4 regions of the Streptomyces sp. NPDC031265 genome follow, and region 1 is predicted to be linked to each of the others. Evidence: riboswitches for the same ligand, from Rfam matches in the RefSeq annotation. Region 1 holds a riboswitch; each other region holds the start of a gene.

Evidence for each region. Region 1 has a riboswitch for cyclic di-AMP ahead of ACZ499_RS00070 (M23 family metallopeptidase). Riboswitches for the same ligand answer to the same signal wherever they lie in the genome.
Region 2: linked by a shared signal. The riboswitch ahead of ACZ499_RS29960 (M23 family metallopeptidase) and the one ahead of ACZ499_RS00070 (M23 family metallopeptidase) in region 1 are both predicted to bind cyclic di-AMP.
Region 3: linked by a shared signal. The riboswitch ahead of ACZ499_RS36255 (transglycosylase family protein) and the one ahead of ACZ499_RS00070 (M23 family metallopeptidase) in region 1 are both predicted to bind cyclic di-AMP.
Region 4: linked by a shared signal. The riboswitch ahead of ACZ499_RS10910 (M23 family metallopeptidase) and the one ahead of ACZ499_RS00070 (M23 family metallopeptidase) in region 1 are both predicted to bind cyclic di-AMP.

The regions. Positions count from the first base shown of each region.
Region 1 is NZ_JBVIHM010000001.1:19,211-24,580, forward strand. Features, by position in the region: gene ACZ499_RS00060 (PrsW family intramembrane metalloprotease) at 1-1,208, shown strand, start outside; gene ACZ499_RS00065 (aldo/keto reductase) at 1,248-2,192, opposite strand; gene ACZ499_RS00070 (M23 family metallopeptidase) at 2,302-3,381, opposite strand; cyclic di-AMP (ydaO/yuaA leader) riboswitch at 3,391-3,539, opposite strand; gene ACZ499_RS00075 (PP2C family protein-serine/threonine phosphatase) at 3,695-4,843, opposite strand; gene ACZ499_RS00080 (hypothetical protein) at 4,950-5,243, opposite strand; gene ACZ499_RS00085 (MerR family transcriptional regulator) at 5,275-5,370, opposite strand, start outside.
Region 2 is NZ_JBVIHM010000024.1:98,173-103,542, reverse strand. Features, by position in the region: gene ACZ499_RS29965 (alpha-galactosidase) at 1-1,511, shown strand, start outside; cyclic di-AMP (ydaO/yuaA leader) riboswitch at 1,898-2,063, shown strand; gene ACZ499_RS29960 (M23 family metallopeptidase) at 2,068-3,024, shown strand; gene ACZ499_RS29955 (SGNH/GDSL hydrolase family protein) at 3,155-3,946, shown strand; gene ACZ499_RS29950 (NAD-dependent epimerase/dehydratase family protein) at 4,117-5,112, opposite strand; gene ACZ499_RS29945 (polysaccharide deacetylase family protein) at 5,205-5,370, opposite strand, start outside.
Region 3 is NZ_JBVIHM010000039.1:27,072-32,441, reverse strand. Features, by position in the region: gene eno (phosphopyruvate hydratase) at 1-450, opposite strand, end outside; gene ACZ499_RS36255 (transglycosylase family protein) at 902-1,564, opposite strand; cyclic di-AMP (ydaO/yuaA leader) riboswitch at 1,567-1,767, opposite strand; gene ACZ499_RS36250 (transglycosylase family protein) at 2,027-3,001, opposite strand; gene ACZ499_RS36245 (cytochrome P450 family protein) at 3,134-4,369, opposite strand; gene ACZ499_RS36240 (nucleoside triphosphate pyrophosphohydrolase) at 4,540-5,370, opposite strand, start outside.
Region 4 is NZ_JBVIHM010000005.1:165,963-171,332, forward strand. Features, by position in the region: gene ACZ499_RS10905 (M16 family metallopeptidase) at 1-1,364, shown strand, start outside; cyclic di-AMP (ydaO/yuaA leader) riboswitch at 1,579-1,739, shown strand; gene ACZ499_RS10910 (M23 family metallopeptidase) at 1,753-2,523, shown strand; gene ACZ499_RS10915 (GntR family transcriptional regulator) at 2,730-3,407, shown strand; gene ACZ499_RS10920 (HPr family phosphocarrier protein) at 3,625-3,906, opposite strand; gene ACZ499_RS10925 (bifunctional acetate--CoA ligase family protein/GNAT family N-acetyltransferase) at 4,081-5,370, shown strand, end outside.

The sequences.
Region 1 (5,370 bases):
TCGCGATCGTGCGGGAGCAGACCGGCACCGAGGGGTTCCTGGTGGGGCTCGCGCTGGCCGTGCTGCCCGTGCCGCTGCTCGGCACCGCGTTCCGCTGGCTCGACCGGGTGGATCCGGGCCCGTGGCGCAACCTGCTGTTCGCCTTCGCCTGGGGCGCGTGCGCCGCCGCGCTGGTGGCGATCATCGCCAACTCGTTCGCGACCAAGTGGATAGCCACCGCGACCGCCGACCCGTCCTCCGCCGACCACCTCGGTGCGACCGTCATCGCGCCCATCGTCGAGGAGAGCGCCAAGGCGGCGGCCGTGCTGCTGCTCTTCCTGTTCCGAAGAAGGGACTTCAAGGGGATAGTCGACGGCGTCGTCGTCGCGGGCTTCACCGCGACCGGCTTCGCCTTCACCGAGAACATCCTCTATCTGGGCAACGCCTTCGGCGAGGACCAGGTCAGCCACACCGCGGGCCTCTCCTCGACGACCGCGGCGACGTTCTTCGTACGGATCGTGATGTCGCCGTTCGCGCACCCGCTGTTCACGGTGTGCACCGGCATCGGCTTCGGGGCGGCGGCGCTCGCGGCGCCGGGCCGCCGCTGGCGGCGCATCGGCCTGCCGCTGCTAGGCCTGCTGTCCGCGATGGGGATGCACGCGCTGTGGAACGGCTCGTCGTCGTTCGGGACGTACGGCTTCTACCTCGTCTACGCCGCGTTCATGGTCCCCGTCTTCGGCCTGCTCACCTGGCTGGCGGTCTGGAGCCGCCAGCGGGAGCTGCGCACGGTCGCGGCCGAGCTGCCCGCGTACGCGGCGGCGGGCTGGCTGGGCGCCGCCGAACCGCTCGCGCTCTCCTCGATGCGGGCCCGCTCGATGGCCCGGGACTTCGCGCACCGCACCTACGGGGGCAGGCGGGCGGCGCGGACGGTCGCAGAGTACGAGGCGTTCGCGACGGCCCTCGCGTTCCTGCGCCGCCGGGCCCGCCGCGCCCAGGCCGGCCCGGACTTCACGGCCCGCGAGCAGGAGCTGCTGCACCACCTGTGGGAGCGCAGGGAGGTGGCCGGGCCCGCGCTGCACTACGCGGCGGGCGCGGCGGGCCGCATCTGGATCCCGGCCCAGCCGTACCCGTACGGACACCAGGCGCCGTACGGACAGCAGACTCCTTACGGACAGCAGACTCCTTACGGGTACAACCAGTCCTCCCCGTACAACCCCTATCTGCGCTGAAAGCGCTGGAAGCGCTGGAAGCCCCGGGCTCGCCGGGAGCTACGCCGAGGCGGTCTTGAGCTCGCTCAGCTCCGCGTCCGTGAGCTCCAGGTCCGCGACCGCGAGGAGCGCGGGCAGCTGCTCGACCGTACGGGCCGAGGCGATCGGGGCGACCACGGTCGGCTGGGCGGCGAGCCAGGCGAGCGCGACGCTCGCGGGCTCGGCGCCGTGCGCCTGCGCGACGCGGTCGAGCGCGGCCAGCACCTTCGCGCCCCGGTCGGTCTCCAGGTGCTTGGCGGCGCTCCCGGCCCGCGCGCTCTGCACGTTGTGGCCCGGGCGGTACTTGCCGGTGAGGAACCCGGCGGCGAGCGAGAAGTAGGGGACCGCGGCCAGGCCCGAGCGGGCGGCGGTGTCCTGGAGGCGGCCCTCGTAGGTGCCGCGCGAGACCAGGTTGTAGTGCGGCTGGAGGGCGACGTACTTGGCCAGGCCCTCGCGGTCGGAGAAGTCCAGCGAGTCCCGGAGCCGCTCCGGGGAGATGTTGGAGGCGGCGACGGCGCGCACCTTGCCGTCCTGAACCAGCTGGTCGAGGGCGGTGACGATCTCCTCGACCGGGACGGACTCGTCGTCGAAGTGCGTGTAGTACAGGTCGATGTAGTCGGTGCCCAGCCGGCGCAGCGAGGCCTCGGCGGCTGCCTTGATGGTGGGGGCCGCGAGCCCCTTGAACCCGGGGTGCGCGCCCACCTTCGTGGCGACGACGACGTCCGCGCGGTTGCCGCGCGCCGCCAGCCACTTGCCGATGATCTTCTCGGACTCGCCGCCCTCGTTGCCGGGGATCCAGGACGAGTACGTGTCGGCCGTGTCCACGAAGTTGCCGCCCGCCTCGGTGTACGCGTCGAGCACCGCGAACGACGCGGCCTCGTCGGCGGTCCAGCCGAAGACGTTGCCGCCGAGGGCGAGCGGGAAGACGGAGAGGTCGGAGGCGCCCAGGGGGCGCAGAGAGGTCATAGAGGGTGAACGGGCGGGCGGTGCGCGGCTATTCCGCGCCCCCACCTGCGCCCCCTTCTGGGCATCCGCCCACGCCTCCGCCCACGCCTCCGCCCACGGCGAGCACGCCCTACGGGTTGAGGCCCTTCGACTGCAGCCACGCCATCGGGTCGATGCCCGTGCCGCCCGGGGTGTGCACCTCCAGGTGCAGATGCGGGCCCGTCACGTTGCCGGTGGCGCCGACGCGGCCGATCGTCTCGCCGGTCGTCACCTTCTGGCCCGCGCTGACCGCGATCGAGGACTGGTGGCAGTACCAGAGCTCCGAGCCGTCCTCCAGCTCGATGACCGTGCGGTAGCCGTACGAGCCGGACCAGCCCGCCGACTTGACCGTGCCGCCGTGTATCGCCTTGAGCGGGGTGCCGGTGGGAGCGGCGAAGTCGAGGCCGGTGTGGTGGCCGGAGGACCACATCGAGCCGGCCTCGCCGAACGTCGAGGTGATCGTGTACGAGGCGACCGGGAGCGAGAAGCTCTTGGCGAGCTCGGCCAGGCGCTCCTCCTCCGCCTTCTTCGCGGCGGCCTCCTCGGCGGCCTTCTTCGCGGCCGCCGCCTTCTGCGCCGCGGCGCTCTGGGCGGCCTTCGCCTCGGCCGCCGCCTGCTGGGACGCGGCCTTCTCGGCGACCGCCTTCGCCTCGGCCTCGGCGTCGTTCTGCTGCTGCTCGGCCTGCTGGAGGATACGGGCGCGCAGGGCCTCGCCGGCGCCGGTGGCGCCCTGCTCGGCGTCGGCCCGGGAGACGCCCGCCATGGTGAGGGGGGCGCTCGCGACGGCTCTGTCGGCCTGGGCGGCCGGGGAGGCGTCGGGCTTCTCGTCGCCCGCGATGTCGGAGATCAGCGTGCCCACGCCCGGCAGGGACTTGACGTCGGGGAGGTTGTCCGCGACCGAGTCGGGCAGGGATATGGAGACCGGCGGCTTGCTCTGCGCGCTGGCCATGCCGCCCGCGCCGACGGCCGCGATGACGCCTACGCCGAGGACGGTGGAGCTGCGGGCGAGCCCGCCGCGCTGCTTGGCGACGCGGTGCCGGCCGCGCACGGAGGCGACCGATTCCTCGGTGGGGTTCCACTCCTCCCACACCTCGGTGTCACCGGGCGCGGTCCCGTACAGGGAGACAGGGGGAACCGGCTGGGTGCCGAGGGCAGGCTCGTTGGACGCCACGGGGGCGCTCCTTTCCTTCCTTCTCGCCTACCGGGTTAGCTGACGGGTTCGGAGCAGGAAGGTCTCCTACGGGCACCTCTTCGAAGGTACAAAGGTGCCCGATTCACCCCAAGTTGGTGGTTCCCCGGTTCCCTTTCGGGATTCGGCGCGTGCGCACGGTGCCGCCTCTGCGACGGCTGGGACGACCGCGCTGCGTTATCGAACGTTAATAGACAGGGGGACCGGATTCCAAGCAGTTCCCCCTGATCGTCGGGGACAACAGTTGACGGTGTGTCAGTTGTTATGCACAGGGGGGTTGTTCGGCTACACAACGTCACGGCACCACGGGCATCGTCCGCCGCCGCTCCGGCTGCCGCACCCCCGGCCGCCCCACCGCGAGCAGCGCCATGTCGTCGTTCGCGCCCCCGCCCGTATGTCTGCGCACATCGTCGATCAGCGCGTCCAGGACCCCGTCGGGCCCCGGGAAGATGCGGCCGCGCAGCCGCTCGTGCGGGTCGTAGAAGACCCCCGGCGGCTCCACCGAGCGAGCCTCGGAGAGGCCGTCGGTGTAGAAGAGCAGCGTCGCCCCGGCCGGGAAGGGGTACGCGTCCGCCCGGTCCGGCCACACCCCCAGGTCCGCCATCCCCAGCGGCAGCGCGGGGTCGGACGGGGTGAGCGCGTCCAGGGCCCCGTCGGCGTGGAGCAGCAGCGGCTCGGGGTGGCCCCGGTTCACCAGCCGCACGGCCCCGGCGCCGCGCGGGATCTCGGCGAGCACGGCCGTGGTGAACCCCTCGACGGCGTCCAGGCCGTCGCGCCGGGTGCCCTCCCGGGTCAGCGCGCGCTCCAGGCGCCCGGCCACGGCCTCCAGGGTCGACTCCTGCTCGGCCGCCTCCCGGAACGCCCCGATGACCACGGCCACCGCCTCCACCGCCTCCAGGCCCTTGCCCCGCACGTCCCCGACGACCAGGCGCACCCCGTACGGCGTGTCCTGGACGGCGAAGAGGTCCCCGCCGATGAAGGCGCCGGCCTGGGCCGCCTCGTACCGCGCGGCCACCTGGAGGCCCCCGATGCGCTCGGCGGGCGTCGGCAGCACGGCGCGCTGGGCGGTCTCCGCGATGACCCGGGCCGAGGCGAGGCGTTCGCCGCTGCGGCGCAGCATGCGGTTGGTGAAGAGGGCGAGAACGCCGACGGTGGTGACGGTGAACAGCTCGCTGACCGCCTCGCCCGTGCTGGGGACGTCGTGCAGATACTCCGTGAGCAGCACCGCCCCGACCGCCGAGGCGCCCGCGACGGCGGTGCCGGCCGGCCCGAAGAACGGGGCCGCGATCAGCGGCGCGGCCGCGAAGAGGGCGGCGGCGGTCAGATCGGGCGGCGTCGCCGCGTCGAGAACGACCCCGGCGACCAGGAGCAGCGCGGGCAGGACGCGCACCAGGCCGAGGCGCCGGGAGCCCTCCCGGCCGCCGCCGTCCGATCGCTGCCGCACCTGTGGTCTCCTGCCCGTCCGCAGGGCCGCCGACGTTCCGCGCCCCACCCAGGGTGCCCGGCTCCGCCGCACGCGGCGAGCCCACCTCGGCCAACCGGGTGCGGCCTCAGTGCCGGTCGGCGCCCGTGGCGATCAGCCGGGCCCGGCATCGGCGGGGCCCGGCCCGGCCCCGTACACAGGTCCCCCGGGCGTGCCGCCGGGCCGCCGGGTCGCCGTGCACGGAGGGGACGCCGCCCTTCGTGTACGGGGGCGCGGTCACCCAGGGCGCGGGGGGCGACAGGGGCAGCGACAGGGGCAGCGACAGACACATCAGCAGCGCGCACAGGCCGATGAACAGCGGCACGGCCGGCACCTTCCGCCGCGTCGCCGCTCGCAGCAGTCCCGCCACATGCTCGCGCATAGCACACGCGAGACTACTGTACGTATACCCCTCAGTCGGTGAGGTGCCGTCCGGCATACACCTTCAGGGCGTCCCGGACGAGGACGGCGGTGCCCTCGCCGTGCCGGTCGTAGTGGGCGCCGAAGCG
Region 2 (5,370 bases), on a different contig from region 1:
ACCAGCACCTGCCCTGGGTCACCCTGGACGCCGAGGGCACCGCCACCGAGGAGAGCGGCGAGGTGTACGGGTGCGCGCTCGGCTGGTCCGGGTCCTGGCGCATCGCCGTCCAGCACCTGCCGGACGGCCGGGTGCAGATCAGCGGCGGCGCCGGGTACGACGACTCCGGGCTGCTGTCCCTGGCGCCCGGCGATTCGTACACCACACCGGTCTTCGCCGGGCTGTGGAGCCCGGACGGCTTCGGCGGGGCCAGCCGGGAGTGGCACGCCTGGCAGCTGGCCCGGGTGATCCCGGATGCCGAGCGGGTGCGGCCGGTGCTCTTCAACTCCTGGGAGGCCACCGGGTTCGACATCTCCGAGCCGCAGCAGCGGGCGCTGGCGCACCGGGCGGCGGCGATGGGCGTCGAGCTGTTCGTCATCGACGACGGCTGGTTCGGGGACCGCACCCATGATGCGGCCGGGCTCGGCGACTGGACGCCCAACCCCGAGCGCTTCCCCGGCGGCCTCAAGCCGCTGGCCGACGAAGTGCACGCGCTGGGCATGCGGTTCGGGATCTGGGTCGAGCCGGAGATGGTCAACGCCGACAGTGCGCTGTACCGGGCGCACCCGGAGTGGGTGCAGCACCAGAGCGGACGCCGGCGCACCGAGTTCCGCAACCAGCTCGTGCTCAACCTGGCCCGCCCGGACGTCCAGGAGTACCTCTGGGAGCAGCTGGACGGACTCCTTTCGAGCGCGCCCGTCGACTATGTGAAGTGGGACTTCAACCGCTGCTTCACCGACGCGGGCTGGCCCGGCGAGGAGTATCCGCAGAAGCTCTGGATCGAGCATGTCCGGGCGCTGTACGGCCTGTTGGAGCGGCTGCGGGCCGCGCACCCCTCGGTCGACTTCGAGTCCTGCTCGGGCGGCGGCGGCCGGATCGACCTCGGCATCCTCTCCCGTACGGACCAGGTGTGGACCTCCGACAACACCGACCCGCTGGACCGGCTCGCCATCCAGGACGGCTTCAGCCAGCTGCACCCGGCCCGGGTGATGGCCGCCTGGGTCACCGACAGCCCCAACACCCTGCTCAACGGCCGCCGCAGCAGCCTGCGCTTCCGCTTCGGGAGCGCGATGGCCGGGGTGCTCGGCATCGGCGGGGACCTCACCCGGTGGAGCGAGGCCGAGCTGGCCGAGGCGCGCGGGTGGGTGGAGCTGTACAAGGCGATCCGGCCGGTGGTGCAGCTCGGGGCCCAGTACCGGCTGCGGCCGCCGCGCGGGGGGCTCAGCGCCGTCCAGTACGTGCGCGGCGACGACACCGTGGTCCTCGCCCACCTCCAGGCCCAGCGCTACGGCGAGCGTCCCCCGGCCGTACGGCTGCGCGGTCTGGACCCGGCGGCGGCCTATCGGTGCCTCGACACCGGGGCCGTACACAGGGGAGCGGTATTGCTGCACCGGGGTCTGGACACCGGGCTGCGGGGCGATCTTGATGCGGCGGTGTTCCGTTTCCGGCGGCTTGGCGAACTCCCGGCATAAGGAATTCGCGCTCTTGGCACGCCGAAGATCTCCATCGGGATGCACTGACCAAAAGTGGACAGAATGGGGCGATAGGTGGCGGGAAGGGGTGAATCGGCTAGAACTTTAGCCCGGATTGGGCGATTTGGTGGCTCCTGTCCATCTCCCCGGCGGGAAGGGGAGGTTGCCCGTGAGCAGCGTCATATCCGTGACGTTCCGTGGTGGCGGCCCGAATGAATTCCCCGTTCCGGCGGGGCCTGTTGGGAATTCCCGTCGACGCAGGGTGACCAGAATTCCCGGAGGAATTCCCGGCCGGGAATGCCGAAGGCGAATGGGTACTTGTCGTGACCCGCCGGGCTCGCTTACGGTCACCGCAATCCGGGTGGACCGCCGAATCCTGCCACCGCTCGGAATCCGCACCCATCCACGCGTGGCAGGAGCGGGGGACCCAGGTAAGCGCCGTCCGGAATTCCGGCACGGCTCGGGGTGAAGCCGGAACACCGCACGCGGTGCCCGGCCGGGCAGCTCCAGCCCGAACCCGACAGCTCACCTCGCAGGCGCCGGAGAGGAATCCGCCATGCCCGCGAAGGGTAAGCACCGCCGTCCCAAGTCCAGCCCGATATCCCGGGGCATGGTCGCCGCCGGTACGGGCGGCGCCGCGCTCGCCATCCCGCTGCTGGGCGCCACCGGCGCGCACGCCGCGGTGAAGACCGCCGCCCCCGCCACCGCGCCCCAGCAGGCCGTCCGCGCCGCCGGGACCTTCATCGCCGCTCCGGCCGCCGCCCCGCAGGCCGTGCCCGCCACATACAAGGTCAAGAGCGGCGACTGCCTGTCGCAGATCGCCCAGGACCACCGGCTCGGCGGCTGGCAGCGGCTCTACAAGGACAACCGCGAGGTCGTCGGCTCCGACCCGGCGCTGATCCGCCCGGGCATGAAGCTCACCCTCGGGGCCAAGGTCCCGGGCGGCGGCGCGTCGCACGGCTCCGCCAAGGCGAGCGGTTCGCACGACTCCGGTACGAAGAAGTCCGCCCCCCGCACGGCGAAGTCCTCCCCGGCCGCCTCCGCCCCCAAGGCGGCCGCCGCCGCCGACACCTCCTCGTCCGCCACCGCGAACCAGGGCTCCGCCTCCGGCTTCCGCGCGCCGCTCGACAGCGTGAGCATCGGCACCCCGTACCGCATGGCCGGATCCATGTGGTCCAGCGGCTACCACACGGGCGTCGACTTCGCGGCCGACACCGGCACCACGGTGAAGGCCGTCGGCGCGGGCACGGTCGTCTCGGCCGGCTGGGGCGGCGCGTACGGCAACCAGGTCGTCATCCGGCACGCCGACGGCATGTACTCCCAGTACGCCCACCTCTCGCAGTTCTCCGTCTCGGCCGGGCAGACCGTGACCGAGGGCCAGCAGCTCGGGCTCTCCGGCGCCACCGGCAACGTCACCGGCCCGCACCTGCACTTCGAGATCCGTACCACGCCCGACTACGGCTCGGACGTCGACCCGCTCGCCTACCTCCGCCAGCAGGGCGCGAACCTCTAACGACCGTTGCCCCGTCGGCAATTGGCGCGTATTCCCGCTGCGGGAAACTGACCGGGTGGTCTATATCACCCATCGTCAACCCCTCCTTACGGTCGCGTAGGTCACACCCATAAGGGAAAGATGTGGTCTCGTGGCAGACGATTCGAGATCATTCAGCAGCGGTACGTTCGGGTCGTACACGGCGCTCGGCGACAGCTTCACGGAAGGCGTCGGCGACCCCGGCCCGGACGGGGCGTTCGTCGGCTGGGCGGACAGGTTCGCCGTGCTACTGGCAGACCAGCGACCGGAGGGGGCCTTTCGCTACGCCAATCTCGCGGTCCGCGGTAGGCTCCTCGACCAGATCGTCGAGGAGCAGGTGCCGCGGGCCAAGGAGCTCGCGCCCGACCTGGTGAGCTTCTGCGCGGGGGGCAACGACATCATCCGGCCGGGCAGCGACCCGGACGACGTGGCCGAGCGCTTCGAGCGCGCCGTGGCCGACTTGAAGAGCGCGATCCCGACGGTCATGGTGACCACCGGGTTCGACACGCGCGGGGTGCCGGTCTTCAAGCATCTGCGGGGCAAGGTCGCCACGTACACCGCGCACGTGCGCTCCATCGCGGACCGCTACGGGTGCCCGGTGCTCGACCTGTGGTCGCTCAAGTCCGTTCAGGACAGGCGGGCGTGGGACGGCGACCGGCTGCATCTGTCGCCGGAGGGGCACACCCGGGTCGCGCTGCGCGCCGCGCAGGTGCTCGGGCTGCAGATCCCCGCCGACCCGGACCAGGCGTGGCCCCCGCTGCCGCCGCGCAACACCCTGGACGTGCGGCGCGACGACATCCACTGGGCGCGCGAGCACCTGGTGCCGTGGATCGGACGACGGCTGCGCGGCGAGAGCTCGGGCGACCACGTGGAGCCCAAGCGCCCGGATCTGCTGCCCCTCTGACGCATCATCAGCGCCGTATCGGAGCAGCTTTCCTCAGTGCGGTGCGGCCCCGCGCCCCCATAGGGGCGCGGGGCTGTGGCATGTGCGGCTCCGCCGAGACGGGGGTCCCCCTGTTCGAGTGAAGCCGAGAACTTGGGGGAGCGACCGGCCACAGACGGCCCGCAGCCGAATCACCGCTGCGTCAGCAGCCTCCGCTCCGTCTCCGGGTCGAGTCCGACCCGGGGGCGGTCCGGCCGCTGCGGAGCCTCGCCGCCGATCGATTCGAGCCAGGCCCAGGTGTCGGCGACCGTCTCCTCGACGGGACGGCAGCGCAGCCCCGAGAGCACGGCCTTCCACACGTTCGAGCCGTGCATCGTGCGGTGCAGCTCGCCCGGCGGAATCCACACCGGCAGGTGGTTCCAGGGCTCGACCCCGGCGGCCAGGATCGGCTCCGGGTCCGTCCAGCGCAGCTCCGCGCCGCCGCCGGTGACCCGTACGCATGCCTCAAGCAGCTCGCCCATGGTGGTGTGGTCCGGCGGGGAGACCAGGTTGTACGGGCCGCAGAGCCCGAAGTCGGCCGCGCTCACGATCCACTCCGCCAGGTCCCGGGCGTCGATGAACTGGACCGGCAGATCGCGCGGCCCCGGCGCGAGCACCTCGCCGCCGCGCGCCATGCGCCCCAGCCACCACGGCAGCCGCCCGATGTTCTCCCACGGGCCGAGGATCAGCCCCGCGCGCACCAGGAGCGAGCGGTCCGGGCCGAACTCCTGGACGGCGGCGAGCTCGCCGCCGCGCTTGGCCTGCGGATAGTCCACCTCGTCCCCGGCGTCGGGCGAGCCGTCGACCGGCGGCGCGCCCTCGTCGGCCTCGGCCGGGACCGGGTCCGCGTACACGGACCGGCTCGACACATAGACGTACCGGGCGGCGCGGCCCTGGGCGAGCAGCCGGGCGGCGTCGCGCACCGCCGAGGGCGCCCCCGACCAGGTGTCCACGACCACGTCCCACCGCCCGTCGGCCAGCGCCGCCAGGCCGCCCTCGGCCGTCCGGTCGCCGAGCAGTGTGCGCACGCCCTCGGGCGGCTCGTGGCGGCCCCGGTGGAAGACCGTCACCTCGTGCCCGCGCGCCACCGCGGCCTCGGCCACGGCGCGGCCGACGAATTCCGTACCACCCAGTATCAGTAGCTTCATGGCCGCAACTCTGCCTGCCGGAAGGGGTCCTGAGAACCGTTGCATGCTGAGGGCGAAATCCTGGCCGTGCCCATGCGCGGCCCGAGGGAGCGTCAGGGGCGGTAGAGCTGGCCGGGCTTCGGGGCGGCGGGGGCGAGCAGCTGGGGCACGGTCACGAAGGTGAAGCCGCGCGCTTTGAGGGCGTCGATGATCCCGGGCACGGCGGGCACGGTCCCGTCGTAGATGTCGTGCAGCAGGATGATGCCGTCGCGGTCGGCC
Region 3 (5,370 bases), on a different contig from region 1:
GTTCATCATCGGAACGGGCAGCAGGTGCGCGTTCGGGCCGCCCAGGTAGCGGAACAGCGGCAGGTCGCTGGCCTCGGAGGCGGCGTGCGCGACGGCGAGCGAGACGCCGAGGATGGCGTTGGCGCCGAGCGAGCCCTTGTTGTCCGTGGCGTCCAGGTCGAACATCGCCTGGTCGATCAGGCGCTGCTCGGTGGCGTCGTAGCCGACGAGCTCCGGGCCGATCTGCTCGATCACGGCGAGGACGGCCTTCTCGACGCCCTTGCCCTGGTAACGGTTGGGGTCACCGTCACGCAGCTCGATGGCTTCGAAGGCACCCGTGGAGGCGCCGGACGGGACGGCGGCACGACCGGTGCTGCCGTCGTCGAGGCCGACCTCGACCTCGACCGTGGGGTTGCCTCGGGAGTCCAGGATTTCCCGGGCTACGACGACGTCGATGGACGGCACGAGCATCTCCTTCTGGGATGTGACGCGAATACGCCGGGCCGCGCGGTCCGGCACCCCTGAGCCTAACCGCCTCCGGGGCATCCACCAGCCGACCGACCGGCCCGTGGGACGAAACGGGGGGCAAAATGTTCCCGAACAAAACAAAACCGTCCCGGCGGGGGGCGGTGGAATGCGGGGCCCTGCGGGGCTGGCTGGTGTTCGTCTGCGGACCGTGGCTGGCTGGTCGCGCCCACGCGGCGGAGCCGCAAAATGTCACAGCCCCGCGCCCCTGGGGGGGGGTTGGGGTCGCCGCAGGGATCGCCCCGCAGGGGCGCTTTCAGGGGCGCGGGGAACTGCGCGACCAGCCACAGACGATCCGCGGACAAACACCGGGCCGAAAAGGGGCGCGGGGAACTGCGCGAGCAGCCACGGATGGCCCGCAGCCGCGCAACGCAGCCCCCACCCCCGAGCGGAGCGCCTAGCTCAGGTGGAGCTGCTGGTTCACGTAGATCAGGTTCGCGTCCTTCACGACGTCCTTGTTCAGCTCGAACAGCTTCTGCCAGCCGCCCTTGACGCCGTGCGCGGCGGCGATGGAGCCGAGGGTGTCGCCGGCCTTCACCTTGTACTCGCCGGTGCCGGTCTTGACCGGGGCCGGGCGGGACTCGCTGCGCGAGGCGGGCGCGGACTCGCGCTTCGGGGCCGGGGCGGCCTTGGGGGTGGCGGCCTTCGAGGACGAGCCGGACGTGTCCACGTTCGCGGACGCGCCACCGGACGTCAGGTTGCCCGCACCGGCGCAGGACCAGGCGCCCGGCCCCTGCATCGCGAGCAGCTTCTCGGCGGTGGCTATCTGCTGGCCCTTGGTGGCCAGGTCGGCGCGGGAGGCGTACTGGGTGCCGCCCGCCGCGGCCCAGGAGGACTGCGAGAACTGCAGACCGCCGTAGTAGCCGTTGCCGGTGTTGATGGACCAGTTGCCGCCGGACTCGCACTGGGCGACCGCGTCCCAGGTGGAGACGGAGGCGGCGGAGGCGGAGCCCGCGGCCATCAGCGGGGCGGCGACGGCCGCACCGGTGACACCGGCGAGCGTGACGACGCGGACGGCCTTGGACGGGCGACGGTGCTTGCCCTTGCCGGAAAGCAGCATGGAGTTCTCCTCACCGACGCCTGCGAGGTGAGCTGTCGGGTTCGGGCGAGTGAGTGGCCCGGCCGCGCCGTGCTGGCGCGTCTTCACCCCAAGCCGGTCCTGTCGGCCGTCTCGTACGTCCCGCCGTATGGCGTACGTCCTTCAACGGCCGGGCCCGGCGCTTACCTTGGGTCCCCCGCTCCTGCCTACGGCGCATCGAGCGTCGACTGTTCCCCGCGACCGGCGGCAGGATTCGGCGTTCCCGGTCGAAGGGGCCCGTGGTGACGAGCGCTCCGACCGTAATCACACCAACCCCTGATGTTCAAAGGGGCACATCGGGGAGAAATCGCCCCCACGTACCCCTCCGCAACCCCTGTTTCCGCAGGTCGGGGGCGTAACGCCCGTACCGGACGGACGGGACACGCCAGTTGACGGAAAGAGACCCATGTCTCACTTGCACAGAAGTGGACATAGGCCCCTGAACTACCCCTTGGGCGTGGCCGGGTTGTCCGTGTTTGCCAGGTTCAGATCAAGGCTCTGGCCGGGCACGATGAGGTCCGGGTCGGAGCCGATCGTCTTCTCGTTCGCCTTGTAGAGCGCTGCCCAGCCGCCCTCGACCTTGTGCGAGCGCGAGATGTCCCACAGGTTGTCGCCGACGCGGACGGTGTAGCCGCCACCCCCGGTGAGCGCGTCGCCCGCCTCACGTGAGTCGGCGTCACCTCGCGAGGCGTGACGCCCCGATTCATGACTGTTTTCCGTATTGCCCGGCTCGGTGGTGGCGGGGGTGCCACCCTCGGCCGGGTCCGGCGTGCCGCGGTGCTTGCCGCCGGAGGCGGAGTCCGTGGAGCCGGTGGCCGGGCTGGACGGCGTCGTGGACCCGGGCCGCCCGCTCGCGCCCGTGGACGGCGCCGAGGACGTCGTGGACGGCTTGGGAGCGGTGGAGGCCGGACCGGACGGCGTCGTGGGCGCCGGAGTCGTCTTCGCGGGCGCGGACGGAGTGGAGGCGTCCGGGGTCGCGGCCCCCTCCTCCGAGGGGACGTACGGCGAGGGCGTGGCGCCCGGGTCGACGGCCGGCGCACCGCCGCCCGAGGTGAGCCCGGAGACCGTCGAGCAGCTGGTGAAGGCCTTGGGGCCCTTCGCCGCGAGCACCTTCTCGGCGACGGCTATCTGCTGCGCGCGGCTGGCCATGTCGGGGCGCGAGGCGTACGCCGTGCCGCCGTAGCTCTCCCAGGTCTCCTGGGAGAGCTGGAGGCCGCCGTACAGGCCGTTGCCGAAGTCGGCGCTCCACGCGCCGCCGCTCTCGCACTCCGCGACGCGGTCCCACGTGGTCGCGGTGGCGGCGCTCGCACCGCTCGCGGCGAAGAGCGGAAGAGCGAGGGCCGAGCCGGTCACCCCCGCCGCGACGACGAGTGCGGGAGCCTGGCGGGGTCGGCGGTGCCGTCCGTTCCCGGAGCGCATGCTGTGGCCTTCCGTGTGACTACGTCTGTGACTACTGGGCCGGGCGTTGAGCCTGGTTTGCCGAGTCGAGGGGTGAACGTAGCCGTACTCGAACGCTTGTCACAAGTCGATGCACCCGCGATAACGCCAAAGTCACAGTTTTGACGGGCTGTCAGTTCGGGTGGGCGTGAACTCGACCGGAAGCGTACGCAGTCCGCGCATGATGAGCCCGCCGCGCCAGCGCAAATCGGCAGGATCCGCCCCGAGCCGCAGGTCAGGAAGGCGGCGCAACAGGGTCGCCAGCGCGGTCTTCGCCTCCAGCCGGGCGAGCGGGGCGCCCAGGCAGTAGTGGATGCCGTGGCCGTAGCCGAGGTGCTGGTTGTCGCGGCGGCCGAGGTCGAGCGTGTCCGGGGCGCCGAACCGCTCGGGGTCACGGTCGGCGGAGGCGAGGACGACGAGCACCGGGTCGCCGGCCGCGATGTCCTGACCCCCGATCGTCAGCGGCCGGGTGGCGAACCGCCAGGTGGCGAGCTCCACGGGCCCGTCGTAGCGCAGCAGTTCCTCGACGCCGGTGTCCAGCAGGTCCGACTCCCCGGCCGCGAGCGAGGCTTGCAGCCGCTCGCGCTGGTCCGGGTTGCGCAGCAGCGCGTACACACCGTTGCCGATGAGGTTCACGGTCGTCTCGAAACCGGCGAACAGGAGGATGAAGGCCATCGCGGCGGCCTCGTTCTCGGTGAGGTGCTCGCCGTGGTCGCTGGCGCGGATCAGGCCCGAGATGAGGTCGTCGCCCGGGTTCTCCCTTTTGCGGTGGATGAGTTCGAGGAGATACCCGCGCATCTTCTTGACCGACCGGGCCACGCCGCCGCGCGGGCCGCCGCCGTGCCGGATCATCATCCCGGCCCAGTCGCGGAAGTCGTCCTGGTCCTCGCGCGGCACGCCGAGCAGGTCGCAGATGGCGTAGATGGGCAGCGGGAAGGCGAACTCGTGGATGAGGTCGGCCTCGCCGCCCGCCGCGAACCGGTCGATGAGCTGGTCGGTCAACTCCTGCACCCGGGGCGCGAATTCGGCGACCGTACGGGGAGTGAACGCCTTCGACACCAGCCGCCGCAGCCGGGTGTGGTCCGGCGGGTCGATGTTGAGCAGATGCGTCATCAGATCGGCTTTGCGCTCGCCCGGAATGCCGGTCTTGCCCTTGGCGTGCGCGGGCTCGTCGTGGTGCGCGGGGTTCTTGGAGAGCCGCTGGTCGGCGAGCGCCTGCTTGGCGTCCGCGTACCGCGTCACGAGCCACGCCTCGACCCCGCTGGGCAGCTTGGTCCAGTGCACCGGCGAGTGCTCCCGCAGCCACCCGTACGTGGGGTACGGGTCGGTGGCGAACTCCCAGGTGAACATCTCGGGGGGCGAGGGGGTCCGGTCCGCGCCGGACGGGCGGGAACCGGGAGCGACCGGGGCCGAGCCGTGCGCGGGCGCAACCGGGTCCTGGCCGGACGGGCCGGAGTTCCGGGCGGACGGGTTCCGGCCGGACGGGTTCCGGCCGGACGGGGGCGAGGGCTCCACCGCCGTCAGGCCTTTTCCGCCGTGCGGATCGCGTCCCGGTACGCGCGGGCCGCCGCCCGCAGCGCCGCCTCCGGGTCCGTGCCGTCGGCCTCCGCCGCGACCGCGAGGGCGAGCAGGCGGTAGCCGATGCCCTCGCCGGACGGCAGGGGGACGTCCAGGGAGCCGATACGGGTGCGGGAGGCGAGCTTGGCCGCCAGGGCCAGGGCGGGCTGGCCGAGCGGGATGCCGTCGGTCACCGAGTCGCGCTGCTTCTCCGCCGCCTTCTGCCGCAGCCAGTGTTCCTTGACCTCCTCCGGCGTCTCGGCGTGCTCGTCGCCGAAGACGTGCGGATGGCGGTGGATCAGCTTCTCCACGATCGTCCCGGCCACGTCGTCCACCGAGAACGGCTCTTCCGGGTCCTCCTCCGCGATCCGCGCGTGGAAGACCACCTGGAGCAGTACGTCGCCGAGCTCCTCGCGCAGTTCGTCGCGGTCGCCCTCCTCCACCGCCTCGACCAGCTCGTACGCCTCCTCAAGCGCGTACTTGGCCAGGCCCTTGTGGGTCTGCTGGGACGACCACGGGCACTCGCGCCGGATCCGGTCCATGACCTGGACGAGGTCGAGCAGCCGGGCGCCCGGCAGGTCGTACGAGCCCGGCAGCAGCTCCAGGTCCGGCATGGCGACCCTGCCCGAGCCCGCGAGCCGGGCGAGCCCGTCGGTGAGCCGACGGTCGCCCTCGCCGGAGGGGAGGACGACCACGGTGCGGCCCCCGGCGCACGCCTCGACCAGCTCCCGCGCCTGCGGTTCCACGATCTCGACCTCGACGCCCGCCTCGCGCAGATACGGCAGCTGCGGGTG
Region 4 (5,370 bases), on a different contig from region 1:
AGTTCCATCCCCAGCCGGCCGCCGGCACCGCGCGTCCCTGGGCGTTCCCCGCCCCCGGCCGCGCCACCCTGCCCAACGGGCTCACCGTGCTGCGTTGCGACCGCCCCGGCCAGCAGGTCGTGGCCGTCGAGATCTTCCTCGCCGCCCCGCTGGACGCCGAGCCGACGGGCCTGGACGGCGTCGCCACGATCATGGCGCGCGCGTTCTCCGAGGGCACCGACAAGCGCTCCGCCGAGGAGTTCGCCGCCGACCTGGAGCGCTGCGGCGCCACCCTGGACGCGCACGCGGACCACCCGGGCGTGCGGGTCTCCCTGGAGGTGCCGGTCTCCCGGCTGGCCAAGGCGCTCGGCCTGCTCGCGGAGGCGCTGCGCGCCCCCGCGTTCGCCGACGCGGAGGTCGACCGGCTGGTCCGCAACCGCCTGGACGAGATCCCGCACGAGCTGGCCAACCCGGCCCGGCGCGCCGCCCAGCAGCTCTCCAGGGAGCTCTTCCCGGCCACCGCGCGCATGTCGCGCCCGCGCCAGGGCACCGAGGAGACCGTCACGCGGATCGACACGGGGGCGGTGCGGGCCTTCTACGAGGCGTACGTACGCCCGGCGGCGGCCACCGCCGTGATCGTGGGCGACCTGGGCGCCACCGACCTGGACGCGATCCTGGCGGACACCCTGGGCGCCTGGACCGGCACCCCGGCCGAGGAGCGCCCGATGCCCCCGGTCACCGCCGACGACACCGGCCGCGTGGTCATCGTCGACCGGCCCGGCGCCGTCCAGACGCAGTTGCTGATCGGCCGGATCGGCCCGGACCGCCACGACCGCGTCTGGCCCGCCCAGGTCCTCGGGACGTACTGCCTGGGCGGCACGCTCACCTCCCGCCTGGACCGCGTCCTGCGCGAGGAGAAGGGCTACACGTACGGAGTGCGTGCGTACGGTCAGGTGCTGCGCTCCGGCGCGGAGGGCACCGGCGCGGCCATGCTCGCCATCAGCGGCTCGGTCGACACGCCCAACACCGGCCCGGCCCTCGACGACCTGTGGACGGTGCTGCGCAAGCTCGCCGCCGAGGGGCTGACGGACGCCGAGCGGGAGACCGCCGTGCAGAACCTGGTGGGCGTGGCCCCGCTCAAGTACGAGACGGCGGCCGCCGTCGCCGGGACGCTGGCCGACCAGGTCGAGCAGCACCTCCCGGACGACTTCCAGGCGCAGTTGTACGCGCTGCTGGCCGACACGGGCACCGTGGAGGCCACCGCGGCGGTCGTCAGCGCCTTCCCGGTGGACCGTCTGGTGACCGTCCTCGTCGGGGACGCGGCGCAGATCGAGGAGCCCGTCAAGGCGCTCGGCATCGGTGAAGTCACCGTCGTCGCGGGCTGATTGAGCGGACCGGCGCGCGCGGACGCGTGCGCGGGAGGAGGACCCCGGTGGCCGATGTGCCGCCGGGGTCCTCCTGTATGTCCGATTTGTTGGGGAGGTTGCCTGTCTGTCATGTGGCGTGTGCAACAAAAAGACGTGTCTGTTTGGTGATTGAAAGATCAGCCGTCTAGCGTCGGTCGCGCTGTCCGTCACCATCCGTCGCAGTCGCGGCACCGGACAGCGATCGCCGAGTCCCCAACTGGCGCGAGCCAGGGGAGCCGGGGACCCACTCAGTCCCTGGGGTGAATCGGACGCCTCCGCCCGCGGAGGAGCCCGTAGGAGACCTTCCAGCTCCGAACCCGTCAGCTAACCCGGTAGGCGAGATGGAAGGAAAGGACACCGCCCCTTCATGGCGTTCACCCGTGCCACCGGGAAGCACCGTCGTCCGAGCGCCATGTCGCGCAAGAGCGCGAACATAGCGGGCATCGCCACTCTCGCCACCGCCGGAGTCGTGGGCACCCTCGCCTCCCCGGCCCTGGCCGCCGAGACCTCGGCGCCCGCCGCGGCCTCCGTCGAGGACACCGGCATCACCCAGGCGATCGCGGTCGGCGACTCCCTCGCCGACCGCATCGACGCCCAGGCAGCCGCCCAGAAGCACGCCGCCGACAAGGCCCGCGCCGCCGCCGAGGCGAAGCGCAAGGCCGAGGCGAAGGCCAAGGAGGAGCGCGCCGCCAAGGAGCGCGCCGCCCGCGAGGCCGAGCGCAAGCGCCTCAACTCCTTCGTCGCCCCGATCGACGGCAGTTACGTCTCCACCGGCTACAAGACCGGCGGCTCGATCTGGTCCTCCGGCAGCCACACCGGCATCGACTTCCACGCGGGCGAGGGCACCTCGGTGCACGCCGTCGGCCTGGGCACCGTCGTCGAGGCGGGCTGGGGCGGTGCCTACGGCAACAACATCGTCATCCGCATGAACGACGGCACGTACACGCAGTACGGCCACCTGTCGTCCATCGGCGTCTCCGTCGGCCAGCGCGTCGAGCCGGGCCAGCAGATCGGCATCTCCGGCGACACCGGCAACACCACCGGCCCGCACCTCCACTTCGAGGCCCGCACGGGCCCGTCGTACGGCTCGGACATCGATCCGATCGCGTATCTGCGCTCGCACGGCGTCAACGTCTGACGCGGCCGTCCCCGCACCTCCACCGAAGCCCCCGGCGTCCGCGCCGGGGGCTTCGGCGTCGCCGTCGGGCGAGCCGGGAGCCGTCCGTGGCCAAAAGATATGCATTGCATACGGCATGTCACCGGGAATTAACAACCGCTCGAATAGAGTCACCGAACAGGCGTCGATCGACCGCGTTTCGCGGGGATTAAGGCGGAGGTTCGGTCATGCGCATTCCAGCGCAATCGGTATGCACGGCAATCCGCGACGACATCGTCGCGGGACTCTTCGCGCGCGGCAGCCGGCTCACCGAGGAAGTGCTCGCCCGGCGGTACGGGGTCTCGCGCGTCCCGGTCCGCGAGGCGCTGCGCACGCTGGAGTCCGAGGGGTTCGTCACCACGCGCCGGCACGCCGGGGCCTGTGTCGCCGAGCCGACCGAGCAGGAGGCCGCCGACCTGCTCGAACTGCGCGCGATGCTGGAGCCGCTGGCCGCCTCGCGGGCGGCCGCCCGGCGCACCGAGGCCCATCTCAAGGTGCTGCGCGGCCTGGTCAGGCTGGGCCAGGACCGCATCCGGCGGGCCCAGGGCGAGGATCTGCGCTCGCTGGGCGGCTGGTTCCACGAGACGCTGGCCCAGGCCTCCGGCAGTCCCGGCCTCATCTCGCTGCTCACCCAGCTGCGGCACAAGATCGCCTGGATGTACGTGGTGGAGCAGCCCGCGCTGCCCGTCGAGTGCTGGGCGGAGCACGGGGCGATCGTGGACGCGCTGGCGCGCGGCAACGCCGAGCGGGCCAGATCGCTGGCCGCCCACCACGCCGACCGCGCGTTTTCCGCCTATCGCCTGCGGCACCCGGTGGACGTGAGGACTTCGCAACATGCAGTAAACACCGCGAGCGCCCGCGCTTAACGGGGTCGCCGTATACAAAGGGAGTGATTCGGCGGGGTTCTTCCGCGCTGCCCGAAATCGCCGCCGGAAATCAGCGGCGCGGGTAAGAGGTTCGCGCGACCCGTACCACTCGCTTAAAACGAAAGGAGCCGCGGACCCTGAATTCAGGGTCCGCGGCTCCGTTTCGCGAAGTGCGGTGACGCGCCGGCCCGGGCCGGGTTCGGCCGACCGGGTGCGGTCAGACGGTCTCGGGGAGCTCCTCAAGGCCCGCCTCGACCAGCTTCGCCAGACGGTCCAGGGCCGCCTCGGCGCCCTCCGCCTCGGAAGCCAGCACGATCTCCTCGCCGCCCTGCGCACCCAGGCCGAGCACCGCGAGCATGGAGGCGGCGTTGACCGGGTTGCCGTCGGCCTTGGCGATCGTCACGGGGACGCCGGAGGCCGTGGCGGCGCGGACGAAGATGGAAGCGGGGCGGGCGTGCAGGCCCTCGGCCCAGCCGACATTGACGCGGCGCTCAGCCATGGTGATGCCCTTCGAAATCTCTGACGGTTGTCTAGACCAGTCTCTCATGTCCTGCGCAGTGCTCGTGCCGACGTCGGTCCCGGATCCGGCGGCCCTTCGGCCCTGGCCGCCCTCTCCACCTTGCCCCCTACCTTGACCTGACCGCAGCGGCCCCGCGACCCGTAGGCTGCCCGTATGCAGGCTCCGCAGGAGAAGACGCAGGACCCCGCGTACCCGGCCCACTGGGAGGCCGACGTCGTGCTGCGCGACGGGGGGACCGCGCGGATCAGGCCCATCACGACCGACGACGCGGAGCGGCTCGTCTCGTTCTACGAGCAGGTGTCGGACGAGTCCAAGTACTACCGCTTCTTCGCGCCCTACCCCCGGCTGTCGGCGAAGGACGTGCACCGCTTCACCCATCACGACTACGTGGACCGCGTCGGGCTCGCGGCGACGGTGGGCGGCGAGTTCATCGCGACCGTCCGCTACGACCGGATCAACGCGCAGGGCAGGCCCGCCTCGGCGCCGGCCGACGAGGCCGAGGTGGCGTTCCTGGTCCAGGACGCCCACCAGGGGCGCGGGGTCGCCTCCGCACTGCTCGAACACGTCGCGGCGGTCGCGCGCGAGCGGGGGATCCGGCGGTTCGCGGCGGAGGTGCTGCCCGCCAACAACAAGATGATCAAGGTGTTCACGGACGCGGGCTACCAGCAGAAGCGTTCCTTCGAGGACGGCTCGGTCCATCTCACGCTCGATCTGGAGCCGACCGCCGAGTCGCTGGCCGTGCAGCGCGCCCGAGAGCAGCGCGCGGAGTCGCGCTCGGTGCAGCGGCTGCTCGCCCCCGGCTCGGTGGCCGTGATCGGCACCGGCCGCGCGCCGGGCGGCGTGGGGCGCACGGTGCTGCGCAACCTGCTGGGCGCGGGGTTCACCGGGCGTGCGTACGCGGTCAACCGGGCCTTCCCCGAGGGCGGTTCGGAGGTCGACGGCGTCCGGGCGGTCCGTTCGCTCGGCGAGATCGCGGAGCAGGTCGACCTCGCGGTCGTCGCGGTCCCGGCCGAACGGGTGCCGGAGGCGGTCGCGGAGTGCGGCGAGCACGGGGTGCAGGGGCTGGTCGTCCTCTCCGCCGGTTACGCCGAGAGCGGCGCGGCCGGGCGCGAACGCCAGCGCGAACTGCTGCGCCAGGTGCGGTCGTACGGGATGCGGCTGATCGGGCCGAACGCGTTCGGCGTCATCAACACCGCGCCCGGGACGCGCCTGAACGCCTCGCTGGCGCCGGATCCGCCGCAGCGGGGCCGGATCGGACTGTTCACCCAGTCGGGAGCGATCGGGATCGCGCTCCTCTCGGGCCTGCACCGGCGGGGCGCGGGCCTGTCGACGTTCATCTCGTCCGGCAACCGGGCGGACGTCTCGGGCAACGACATCCTCCAGTACTGGTACGAGGACGCGGACACGGACGTGGTCCTGCTGTACCTCGAATCCATCGGCAAC